DNA from 2 places in the Streptomyces sp. SM18 genome. Region 2 is predicted to be linked to the other one. Evidence: riboswitches for the same ligand, from Rfam matches in the RefSeq annotation. Region 2 holds a riboswitch; the other holds the start of a gene.
What was found. Region 2 has a riboswitch for S-adenosylmethionine ahead of B9S64_RS07495 (aminotransferase class V-fold PLP-dependent enzyme). Riboswitches for the same ligand answer to the same signal wherever they lie in the genome.
Positions count from the first base shown of each region.

Region 1 (6,106 bases), 2.4 Mb from region 2:
CGCCCCTTTTCGAGTCGAGCGAGCCGTCCTCCCGCGGGGTGTACGACACGGGGCCGCGGTTGGACGCGACGAGGACCTTGGCAGCGTGCTCGGAGACCATGTACCCGAACCTAGCCCGAAGCGGAAGCCGCCAAACGTGACAAGGCCCGAGGGCCTGGGAACCCGGCCGTCCGGGCCCCGGCCCGACGGCCTGAGGGCCGGCCCTCAGGCCGCCCGGCGGGAGGCGTACTCGGCGATCCGGGCCATCGGCGGCCGCTCCTCGGTGTCCACCGGGTAGGTGCGCGGTTCGAAGCCGTGCTCGCCCCGCTCGAACTGGGTGATCTCGGGCCGCACCAGATGGCCCCGGGACAGCCGTAGCTGCGCGGTGCGGTAGATCGCGGCGGCCATGCGGCCCAGCGCCCGGCCGTCCTGGTGGCGGTGTTTGCGTACGCCGACGTCCACCTGGCCGAGCGCGTCCAGACCCACCGTGTGCAGGGCGTCCACGAGCAGGCCCAGCTCCACCCCGTAACCGACGGGGAAGGGGAGCTGTTCGAGCAGGGAACGGCGGACCGCGTACTCCCCGCCCAGCGGCTGGACGAAGCCCGCCAGCAGGGGCCAGTGCAGGTTGAGCAGCGGGCGGGCCACCAGCTCGGTGACCCGGCCGCCCTGGCCGGTGCTCTCGCCCAGCGGCCGGTCGTACATGGCCTTGACGAACTGCACCGAGGGGTCGGTCAGCAGCGGGCCGACGGTTCCGGAGACGAAGTCCGCCGAAAAGTCCTTGAGGTCGGCGTCGATGAAGCAGACGATCTCACCGGTGGTCACCAGCAGGGAGCGCCACAGCACCTCGCCCTTGCCGGGGACGGCCGGTATCCGGGGCAGGACCGCGTCCCGGTGCACGACCCGCGCCCCCGCCGCGCGGGCGACCTCGGCGGTGGCGTCGGAGGAGCCGGAGTCGATGACCACCAGCTCGTCGACCAGCCGGACCTTCTCCATCAGCTCGCGCCGGATCTCCGCGACGATCGCGCCGACCGTCGCCTCCTCGTCCAGCGCCGGCAGCACGACGCTCACGCTCGCGCGGTGCGGGTCCTTCTCCCTGGCCGCCGTGAGGCGGTCGAGCGGACGGTCGGCGGCCGACCAGGAACGCCTGGTCAGCCAGCGTTCGACCTCTTCCAGCACGGTCGGTACTCCCTGCATGTGATCCATCTCGCGGTTCGGACGACTACCTCCATCGTCCGGGGCTTCGGTTACAGTCTTGAACAACGCGGATGGCCCTCGCATGTCGGGGTCGGTCCGCCGATAAACGCCCGGATCCACGGATCCGGTGCCATAGCGCTCATCCAGAGGGACAGAGGGAACGGCCCGTTGAAGTCCCGGCAACCCCCCCGCCGCACCGAGAGGTCAGGGCGGGGAAGGTGCCAATTCCGTCTTGTGGCGAAATCCGTCACGAGGAAGATGAGGAGAAAGGGCCTCCGCCATCATGGCTGTGCAGACAGTTGCCGCGAACGACCCCGCTTCCACCGTGGACCTCGGTCCCGCCGCGGCGCTTTCCTGCCGCGAATGCGGTGAGCGATTCCCCCTCGGCCCCCTTTTCGCCTGCGCGTCCTGTTTCGGGCCGCTCGAAGTGGCGTACGACCTGCCGAGCGGCTCGCCCGAGGAGCTGAAGAAGCGCATCGCCGAGGGCCCGGCCAACATCTGGCGCTACGCGCCGCTGCTGCCCGTGCCGTCCGACGTCGCGGACAAGCCCAACATCAACCCCGGCTTCACCAAGCTGGTCAAGGCCGACAACCTCGCCCGTGAACTGGGCGTCACCGGCGGCCTGTACGTCAAGGACGACTCCGGCAACCCCACGCACTCCTTCAAGGACCGTGTCGTCGCCATCGCCGTCGAGGCCGCCCGCGCCTTCGGGTTCACCACCCTCTCCTGCTCCTCGACGGGCAACCTCGCCGGCGCGGTGGGCGCCGCCGCCGCCCGCGCCGGTTTCCGCTCCTGCGTCTTCATCCCGCACGACCTGGAGCAGGGCAAGGTCGTCATGGCCGCCGTCTACGGCGGTGAGCTGGTCGGCATCGAGGGCAACTACGACGACGTCAACCGCTTCTGCTCGGAGCTCATCGGCGACCCGCTCGGTGAGGGCTGGGGCTTCGTCAACGTCAACCTGCGCCCGTACTACGGCGAGGGCTCCAAGACCCTGGCGTACGAGATCTGCGAGCAGCTCGGCTGGCGGCTGCCCGACCAGATCGTCATCCCGATCGCGTCCGGGTCGCAGCTCACGAAGATCGACAAGGGCCTCCAGGAGCTGATCAGGCTCGGCCTGGTCGAGGACAAGCCGTACAAGATCTTCGGTGCCCAGGCCGAGGGCTGCTCCCCGGTCTCCGCCGCCTTCAAGGGCGGTCACGACGTGGTGCGCCCGCAGAAGCCGAACACCATCGCCAAGTCCCTGGCGATCGGCAACCCGGCGGACGGGCCGTACGTCCTGGACATCGCCCGGCGCACCGGCGGCGCCGTGGAGGACGTCGACGACGAGCAGGTCGTGGACGCGATCAAGCTGCTGGCCCGCACCGAGGGCATCTTCGCGGAGACCGCGGGCGGTGTGACGGTCGGCGTGACGAAGAAGCTGATCGAGGCGGGGCTGATCGACCCGGCGCTGACCACCGTCGTCCTGAACACCGGCGACGGGCTGAAGACGCTCGACGCGGTCGCCCCGACGACCGGCCTGTCGGCGACGATCCGGCCCAGCCTCGAGGCGTTCCGCGACGCGGGCCTCGCCGCCAACTGACCACCCGAGAACGAGGAAGGCACCCACATGAGCGTCAAGGTCCGTATCCCCACCATCCTCCGCACCTACACGGGCGGTCTGTCCGAGGTCGAGGCGGAGGGCTCGGTCCTCTCCGAGGTCATCGAGTCCCTGGAGAAGAACCACCCCGGCATCGCCGCCCGCGTCCTGGACGACGAGGGCAAGCTGCGCCGCTTCGTGAACGTGTACGTCAACGACGACGACGTGCGCTTCGAGGAGGGCCTGCGGACGGCCACCCCGGACGGCGCCGGTATCTCCATCATCCCGGCCGTCGCCGGAGGCTGACCCGTCCGGCCGCGCCATCCCATGATTGCCCCCTCCGGGAGAAACGGAGGGGGCAATTCTGCATGGTTGAGCGGGGTACAGTTGGGGAAGTCCCCTCCGCTGCCCGTGCCACGCGCATATGAGAATGCGCCCCGTCACGACAAGAAGCAGCCAAAGTGCGTGTACTACTTGCGGCATAAGCGGCCTTTGTCAGGCCCGACTTGCCCAGGAATCTCCCCCGATTTCTCCATCCGGGTGTTCCGGCGTGCCCAGAATTCTCGTCCGATTGACCTGTTGCAGAGGGCAGTTGGACAGATACATTCAGCGGCGGTCGACGCGTTCCGACGCACACCACCCTCTCCTGACGGAGGGTGAGTTCTGACCCGGGCCCGCGAAGTGCGGGCTCGTGCAAGGGCCAGTAATAGGGGAGTTAGGCATGGCTCAGGGCACCGTCAAGTGGTTCAACGCGGAGAAGGGGTACGGCTTCATCGCGGTCGACGGTGGTGCGGATGTTTTCGTCCACTACAGCGCGATCCAGATGGACGGGTACCGCACCCTCGAAGAGGGTCAGCGAGTTGAGTTCGAGATCTCGCAGGGCCAGAAGGGGCCCCAGGCGGACATGGTCAAGCTCGCCGTCGGCTGAGCTCGGCGCGGTCGGTCGAACGACACTACTCACGCACGCAGGGCCCGTACCTCCGTAAAGGGGGGACGGGCCCTGCGCGCGTGTCCGCGTGCCGGCCGGCCGGGAACCTCGCGACACCCCCGGGGTGACGCCCTCGGTGGCGCCCTCGGTGGCGCCCTCGGGGGAGCGAAGACGCCCGCGCCCGACCGCCGCCCCGCGGTGGGTGTTCCTCGAAGGCGCTTGCACTCGCGGGGGTCGAGTGCTAATCATTGGCGTTAGCACTCTCCAGGTGAGAGTGACAGAACTTGGACCGGGCCGGTGAGGCCCGCAGGCCCAGTGGGGCAAGGAACCACTGAGCACGCAGGCCGTCCGTCGCGGGCGCCTCTCGGTCCGGAGAAATCCACCCCTGTCCGGGAGGACCACTTCACATGGCCAAGATCATCGCGTTCGACGAGGAGGCACGGCGCGGTCTCGAGCGCGGGATGAACCAGCTCGCCGACGCCGTCAAGGTCACCCTCGGCCCCAAGGGCCGTAACGTCGTCCTCGAGAAGAAGTGGGGCGCGCCCACGATCACCAACGATGGTGTGTCCATCGCCAAGGAGATCGAGCTCGAGGACCCGTACGAGAAGATCGGTGCGGAGCTGGTCAAGGAGGTCGCCAAGAAGACGGACGACGTCGCCGGCGACGGTACGACCACCGCCACCGTTCTCGCCCAGGCGCTCGTCCGCGAGGGCCTGCGCAACGTCGCCGCGGGTGCCAACCCGATGGCTCTCAAGCGTGGCATCGAGAAGGCCGTCGAGGCCGTCTCCGCCGCCCTGCTGGAGCAGGCGAAGGACGTGGAGACCAAGGAGCAGATCGCTTCGACCGCCTCCATCTCCGCCGCCGACACCGAGATCGGCGCCAAGATCGCCGAGGCGATGGACAAGGTCGGCAAGGAAGGCGTCATCACCGTCGAGGAGTCCCAGACCTTCGGTCTGGAGCTGGAACTCACCGAGGGTATGCGCTTCGACAAGGGCTACATCTCGGCGTACTTTGCCACCGACATGGAGCGTATGGAGACGTCGTTCGACGACCCGTACATCCTGATCGTCAACTCCAAGATCAGCAACGTGAAGGACCTCCTTCCGCTGCTGGAGAAGGTCATGCAGTCGGGCAAGCCCCTGCTGATCATCGCGGAGGACGTCGAGGGCGAGGCCCTGTCCACCCTGGTCGTCAACAAGATCCGTGGCACCTTCAAGTCCGTCGCCGTCAAGGCTCCGGGCTTCGGTGACCGCCGCAAGGCCATGCTCGGCGACATCGCCATCCTCACCGGTGGCACCGTCATCTCCGAGGAGGTCGGTCTCAAGCTGGAGAACGCCGGCCTGGACCTGCTCGGCAGCGCCCGCAAGGTCGTCATCACCAAGGACGAGACCACGATCGTGGACGGGGCGGGTGACAGCGAGCAGGTTCAGGGCCGCGTCAACCAGATCCGCGCCGAGATCGAGAACTCCGACTCGGACTACGACCGCGAGAAGCTCCAGGAGCGCCTCGCGAAGCTGGCCGGCGGCGTGGCCGTCATCAAGGCCGGTGCCGCGACCGAGGTGGAGCTCAAGGAGCGCAAGCACCGCATCGAGGACGCGGTGCGCAACGCCAAGGCCGCCGTCGAGGAGGGCATCGTCGCCGGTGGTGGCGTGGCTCTGCTCCAGGCCTCGGCCGTCTTCGAGAAGCTCGACCTCACGGGCGACGAGGCGACCGGCGCCAACGCCGTGAAGCTCGCGCTGGAGGCCCCGCTCAAGCAGATCGCCGTCAACGGTGGTCTGGAGGGTGGCGTCATCGTCGAGAAGGTGCGCAACCTGCCGATCGGTCACGGCCTCAACGCCGCGAGCGGCGAGTACGTGGACATGATCGCCGAGGGCATCATCGACCCGGCGAAGGTCACGCGTTCCGCCCTGCAGAACGCCGCGTCGATCGCCGCGCTGTTCCTCACCACCGAGGCCGTCATCGCCGACAAGCCGGAGAAGGCCGCCGCGGCCGCTCCGGGCGGCATGCCGGGCGGTGACATGGACTTCTGATCCTCCGGGATCAGGGTTCCAGCGGTACCCCGTAGTACCTGTGCGACCGCCGGCCCCGGGATTCGTCCCGGGGCCGGCGTCGTGCCGTGTGGCGCGGGTGTGCGGTGGCGCCGGTACCGCACCCGGCGGGAGCCGCTGTCCGGGCCGGGCTCCGGACCACTTCTGTCATGACCCTGGCGTAACGCCCGCCTCAGGCCGCACAATGGCCGCGTCCCATGGAACCGCTCCCACTCGCCGTGGCCCTGTCGTGCCGCAGCAGAATGGGAGCGCTCCCATGTGTCGTCATACCCGCACCCCCGCCCCGTACGTCCGGACGAAAGGTCTCATCGGTGAACGCCTTACCACCCCCCGCCCGGCCCGCACCCGTCCGTTCACGGTCCCGGTACGGGAGGCGCGCGC
Region 1 is NZ_CP029342.1:4,091,023-4,097,128, forward strand. It holds gene B9S64_RS18530 (trehalose-6-phosphate synthase) at 1-100, opposite strand, end outside; gene B9S64_RS18535 (glucosyl-3-phosphoglycerate synthase) at 205-1,155, opposite strand; SAM riboswitch class I at 1,310-1,438, shown strand; gene thrC (threonine synthase) at 1,457-2,752, shown strand; gene B9S64_RS18545 (MoaD/ThiS family protein) at 2,780-3,055, shown strand; gene B9S64_RS18550 (cold-shock protein) at 3,471-3,677, shown strand; gene groL (chaperonin GroEL) at 4,085-5,707, shown strand; gene B9S64_RS18560 (glycoside hydrolase family 9 protein) at 6,037-6,106, shown strand, end outside.
Region 1: linked by a shared signal. The riboswitch ahead of thrC (threonine synthase) and the one ahead of B9S64_RS07495 (aminotransferase class V-fold PLP-dependent enzyme) in region 2 are both predicted to bind S-adenosylmethionine.

Region 2 (6,106 bases):
CCTGGAGAAGCTCGGCGTCAACCTCGAACTCACGCCGCAGCGCGTGGTCGAGGTCGCCGAGGAGGCGGGCATCACCTTCTGCTTCGCCGTGAAGTTCCACCCCGCCCTGCGCTACGCGGCCCGTGCCCGCAAGGAGCTCGGCACACAGACCACCTTCAACATCCTGGGACCGCTCACCAACCCGGCCCAGGTGCGCGCCCAGGCCATCGGGGTCGCGGACCTCAAGATGGCGCCCATCGTCGCCGGTGTGCTCGCGGCCCGCGGCAACTCGGCCCTCGTCTTCCGGGGCGACGACGGCCTGGACGAGCTGACCACCACGGCGACCTCCCGCGTCTGGACCGTGCGGGACGGGGCGGTGCGCGAGGAGGCGTTCGACCCGCGCGACGTCGGCCTGGAGCTGGTGCCGGTCGAGGCGCTGCGCGGCGCCGACGCCTCGTACAACGCGGATGTCGCCCGCCGGCTGCTGGACGGCGCGACGGGACCCGTACGGGACGCGGTGCTGCTCAACTCGGCGGCCGCGCTGACCGCGTTGGAGGCGGGCGACGGGCCGCTGAACGACCGGATCGCGGCCCAGATCACCCGGGCCGCCGAGGCGATCGACTCCGGCGCGGCCAAGGCCGCCCTGGACCGCTGGGTGGCGGCCAGCAACCGCTGAGACGGCCGCGGTACATGGGGGCGCGGTCCGGATGGCGGACCGCGCCCTTGCGCGTACGGGCACCTGTGGCAAGATGCTCGGCAGGTCATGAGTGACAGCGACTACGGCCCCGGCCCGCTGTCCGGCAACCCTCCGTCCGTGGCGGGGTGCCCCGGGTGAAGACCGGGCCGCAGGCAGCGAGGTCTGTGGCAAGCGCGGGCCCCTCGGCATCTCGTATGCCGCCCCTTGGGGTCCTGGTCCCTAGGGAGCCTCTTGTGAGCAAGCGAATGCGCTAGGGCGCCGAGCCCTTCCCGCACCCCCTTTTTCTTCACCCCGCGCTGCCGCGTACCGCCGGCGCGAGGGTTTCGCCTGCCTCTGACCGGAGTGAGCCATGTCCGTCTCCACCGCTGCCGTCGACCCGTCCCTTTGTGCCCCTCTGCCCGTTCTGGGAGCTGATGTCACCGTTCCGCTGGTCACCGGCGGAGAGGTCACCTACGCCGCCCTGGACTACGCGGCGAGCGCCCCGGCGCTCCGGCGGGTGTGGGACGACGTGGCCGCCTACGCCCCGTACTACGGCAGTGTGCACCGGGGCGCCGGGTACCTCTCGCAGCTCTCCACCGACCTGTTCGAGAGCAGCCGGGCCGCGGTCGCGGAGTTCCTCGGGTGCCGGGAGGGCGACCAGGTCGTCTTCACCCGCTCGACCACCGACTCCCTCAACCTGCTGGCGGCCGTACTGCCCGCCGACTGCCGGGTGTTCGTGTTCGAGACCGAGCACCACGCCTCGCTGCTGCCCTGGGGCGACTCCCGGGTGACCTGCCTCGACGCCCCGCGCACCCCGGCGCAGGCCGTGGCCACGCTGGAGCGGGCGCTGGCCGACCGGGAGCCCTACGGGCCGGCGCTGGTCTGCGTGACCGGCGCGTCCAACGTCACCGGGGAGCTGTGGCCGGTACGGGAACTGGCCGCCGCCGCGCACGCGCACGGGGCGCGGATCGTCCTGGACGCCGCGCAGCTCGCGCCCCACCACCCGGTGGACATCACGGAACTGGACGTCGACTGGGTCGCGTTCTCCGGACACAAGCTGTACGCGCCCTTCGGCTCCGGTGTCCTCGCGGGCCGGTCCGACTGGCTGCTGGAGGCGGAGCCCTATCTCGCGGGCGGCGGCGCCTCCCGCTCGGTCATCCGGCGCCCCGACGGCGGGGTGGACGTCCAGTGGCACACCACCGCGGCCCGGCACGAGGCCGGATCGCCCAACGTGATCGGGGTGTACGCCATCGCCTCCGCCTGCCGGGCGCTGACCGAGGCCGGCTTCCCCGCCCTGGTCGCCCGGGAACGCGCGCTGGTGGACCGGGTCCGCGCCGGACTGGCCGAGGTCCCCGAGGTCCGGGTGCTCTCGCTGTTCGGTGACGACGCCCCGAGGGTCGGCGTCCTCTCCTTCGTGGTGGAGGGCTGGAACAGCTCGCACTTCGCCGCCGCGCTCTCGGCGGAGTACGGGATCGGGGTGCGCGACGGACTGTTCTGCGCCCACCCGCTGGTGCGCACCCTGCTGGGCGGCGAGCCGCTGGAGCCGGGGGAGTGCGGGGCGCCGGAGGCCGGGCCGGGGGAGAAGTCCCTCAACGCGATCCGGGTGAGCTTCGGCGCGGGCACGCCCGACGAGCACATCGACCGGTTCCTGGGGGCGGTCCGGGAGCTGGTGGGGGACGGGGCCCGCTGGACCTACCGCACCGAGGACGGCCGCTGCGTCCCGGACCGGGGGGCGGCACAGGTCTGACCGGCCGGGCCGTCAGGGGCGGCGGGCCCCGGACGGCCCCCGCCGGGGCCGACGATCACAGGACGGCCCTCAGGCGTCCAGGCCGATGGCGAAGGCGGCTTCGAGGTCGTGCTGCGAGTACGTGCGGAAGGCGACGTGGGTGTCCGTGGCCTCCACGCCCTCGATCTTGCTGATCCGGCCGGGGATGACGTCGGCCAGGTCGTCGTGCCTGGCCACCCGGACCATGGCGATCAGGTCGTAGGTGCCGGTGACCGAGAAGACTTCGCTCACGCTGTCCAGCGCGGCGATGGCCTCGGCGATCTCGGGAATCCGGTTCACGCTGGTCTTGATGAGCACGATCGCGGTGATCACGGCTGGCTTTCTCCCTCGGTGGCCGTGGCTGGAGCCTTCACCCTAACCCCACCCCGGTAGCGCCCCCAGGCGTAGAGGAACCCGGCCGCGAAGCCCGCCACATGGGCCAGGTAGGCCACGCCCGGACCACTGCCCGCGTCCCGTGCCGCCAGCCACTGGAGGACGAACCAGAAGACGAGCACGATCCAGGCGGGGAAGCGCAGCGGCAGGAAGAACAGGAACGGGAAGAGGCTGGTCACCCGGGCCCGGGGGAAGAGGTAGAGGAACGCGCCGAGCACCGCGGAGATGGCTCCCGACGCGCCGACCAGGGTCTGGTCCGAACCGGCGTGCGCGACCGCGTAGGACACCAGCGCGAAGTAGCCGCAGAAGAGGTAGAAGAAGAGGAACTCGGCGCGGCCCATGCGCTCCTCGGTCATCGCGCCGAACACGTACAGGAAGAGCAGGTTGCCCAGCAGGTGCAGCCAGCTGCCGTGGACGAAGAGCGCGGTCAGCGGGGTGAGTACGGCGTGCGCGGAGCCGTCCAGCAGCTCGGCGGGGATCACGCCCCACCGCTCGAAGTACCCGGCCTGCGCGGCGAGCAGGGCGTCGGCCGGACCGTAGGACGGGTTGAAGCCGGAGAGCGGGCTGACCAGGAAGACCGCGCCGCACAGCGCGATGAGCCCGTACGTCACCGGCGCGCCGCCCGCCGCGGCCGCCGCCCCGATGTCCCTGACCCGCCGCCGCCAGCGGGCCGCCCGTCCGTCGATCACCCCCAGAGCATGACGCACCGGGGGAGAGCGGGACAGGCCGCCTCGCCGTGTCGGCGGGTGCCGCCCAGGCCGTAGGGTTACCGCACGACATTCGCAGTTCGACGGCGCACCGCGAGACGGAACCTGGGCACGCACGAGGCTCGGCGGACGACGAAAGAGGACGCAACGATGACGACGGTTCCCCAGCCGACCCACGCCACCCGCTGGCGCTGCACGCTCTGCGGCAACCTCACCCGCTTCGACGTGACGCGGTCCTCCAAGGTCGTGGAGTACGTGCATCTCGACCTGGCCGGGGAGTCGAGTGTCGAGGAGCGCGAGGTGGTCAGTGAGACCATCGAGTCGGTGCGGTGCCGTTGGTGCAACGCGGTGGACCAGATCGAGCTGGTCGACCGGCCGGGCTCCGACTCCTGACAGGGCCGTCGGGACAGACACTTTGGGGTGATGGATGGTGGAGCAGCCGGCAGGCGGCGCCGAACCGGCCGATGAGGCCGACGGCGACGCGGAGTCGCTCGACCGCCCGCTGCCCGAGGGTGTGCGCCGCAAGGTCGTCGCCCTGGTCTCGGACGCCTTCGGCGGGCTGACCGTCGGTGAACTGCCCGCGCAGCTCAGACAGTACGCCCGTTTCACCCCGACCCGCCGGGCCAGGTTCGCCGGCAACGCGATGGCCGCCGCGCTGGAGAGCGATCCGGCGTTCCGGCGGCGCGTCGGCGAGCGCGTCGGCCGGAGCCATCCGGAGCTGGCCGAGGCGCTGACGTCCGGCGCGCCGCCCGCCGCGGCCGACCCGGTGGACGTGGCCGCGGTGGCCTACGTGCTGCGGCCGGACGGCTGGGTCAAGCTGGTGGCCGCGGTGGGCGAGGAGGTCCAGCGCGCCGACGCCGAACGCGCGGACGAGGAGAGCCGGCGCGAGCTGGCCAGGCTGCGCGAGGAGCTCGGCCAGGCCCGCGAGCGGACCAGGGCCGAGACCGAGGGGCTGCGCGCGGAGCTGGAGGCGAGGCGCAAGGAGTCCGACTCCCTCCAGCGCAAGCTGCGCAGCGCCCTCAGCGAGGTGAAGCGCGGCGAGGCGGCCCTGCGCAAAGAGAGCGCGCGGGCCGACGCCGCGCGGGCCGCGGCCGCCGCCCAGGTCTCCGCCGCCGAGAGCGAGTCCCGGCGGCTCAAGGCCCGTCTCGCCGAGGCGGAGGCCGCGGTCGAGGCGAGCCGCCGGGCCGCCAGGGAAGGGCGCTCGGTCGAGGACATGCGGCTGCGGCTGCTGCTGGACACCGTGCTCGACGCCGCCCAGGGGCTCCGGCGCGAACTGGCCCTGCCCCCCTCCTCGATCCGCCCGGCGGACGGTGTGGACGCGGTGGAGCCGGGCCGGATGTCCCCGAAGGACATCGCCGCCAGGGCCCTTTCGGAGACCGATCCGGCGCTGCTGGACCAACTGCTCGCCCTGCCGCAGGCCCATCTGATCGTGGACGGCTACAACGTCACCAAGACCGGCTATCCCCAGATGCCCCTGGAGAAGCAGAGACTGCGGCTGCTGGGCGGCCTCTCGGTGCTCGCGGCCCGTACCGGCGCCGAGATGACCTGTGTCTTCGACGGCGCGGAACTGGCGGCTCCGGTGCTGCTCGCCCCGCCGCGCGGGGTACGCGTCCTGTTCAGCAAGGCCGGGGTCACCGCCGACGAGCTGATCAGGCAGCTGGCGCGCGCCGAACCCCCGGGCAGGCCCGTCGTGGTGGTCTCCACCGACCGTGAGGTGGCCGACGGGGTGGCGAAGGCCGGGGCGCGTCCGGTCGCGTCCGCCTTGCTCCTGAAGCGCCTTTCGCGCGTCTAGTTCCCCTTGGGTGGCATGGGCGGCTTGCCGGTATTCAGGGAACGTACCGTCAAGTCGTGGCTACACGCGGTGCGGTGAAAGTAAAGAAGTGCCTGGTGTGACGAGTTTTTTCCTGTGAGGATTTGAACTGATCACAAGATGGTCACTAGGGTCAGGCCTCGAACCTTCGCACGGTTGATCACCCACCCGGGGTGACAGCGAAGGAACCGCCGCGTCCGTGACATGCACGGAGCCGGGGATCCGCTCTCCCCCACAGCCCGGTAGGCGGCTCGAGGAAGAAGGAGCTCGCCTTCGTGGCGTCCCACCGTCGTCCCAAGCAGCCGAGCCGCATGCGCGTGACCGTGCTCACCGCGACCGCAGCCGCAGCCGTCGCCCTGTCCTCCCAGGCCGCTCAGGCCGACCCCAAGCCGACCAAGGAAGAGGTCAAGGCGAAGGTCGACAAGCTCTACCACGAGGCCGAGGCCGCCACCGAGAAGTACAACGGCGCCAAGGAGCAGCAGGACAAGCTCAAGAAGGAGGTCGACGCCCTCCAGGACAAGGCCGCCCGCAGCCAGGAGGAGCTCAACAACCTCCGCGGTGAACTGGGTTCGCTCGCCACGGCGCAGTACCGCTCCGGAGGCCTCGACCCGTCGGTCCAGCTGCTGCTCTCCTCGGACCCGGACACCTTCCTCGACCAGGCCTCCGCGCTCGACCAGCTGACGGCCAAGCAGGCCGAGTCGCTGCAGAAGATCCAGGCCAAGCAGCGTGCCCTCGCGCAGCAGCGCAAGGAGGCGCAGAGCAAGCTCGGTGACCTC
Region 2 is NZ_CP029342.1:1,683,935-1,690,040, reverse strand. It holds gene trpD (anthranilate phosphoribosyltransferase) at 1-655, shown strand, start outside; SAM riboswitch class IV at 739-856, shown strand; gene B9S64_RS07495 (aminotransferase class V-fold PLP-dependent enzyme) at 1,026-2,402, shown strand; gene B9S64_RS07490 (Lrp/AsnC family transcriptional regulator) at 2,472-2,753, opposite strand; gene B9S64_RS07485 (rhomboid family intramembrane serine protease) at 2,750-3,502, opposite strand; gene B9S64_RS07480 (hypothetical protein) at 3,671-3,913, shown strand; gene B9S64_RS07475 (NYN domain-containing protein) at 3,951-5,312, shown strand; gene B9S64_RS07470 (NlpC/P60 family protein) at 5,606-6,106, shown strand, end outside.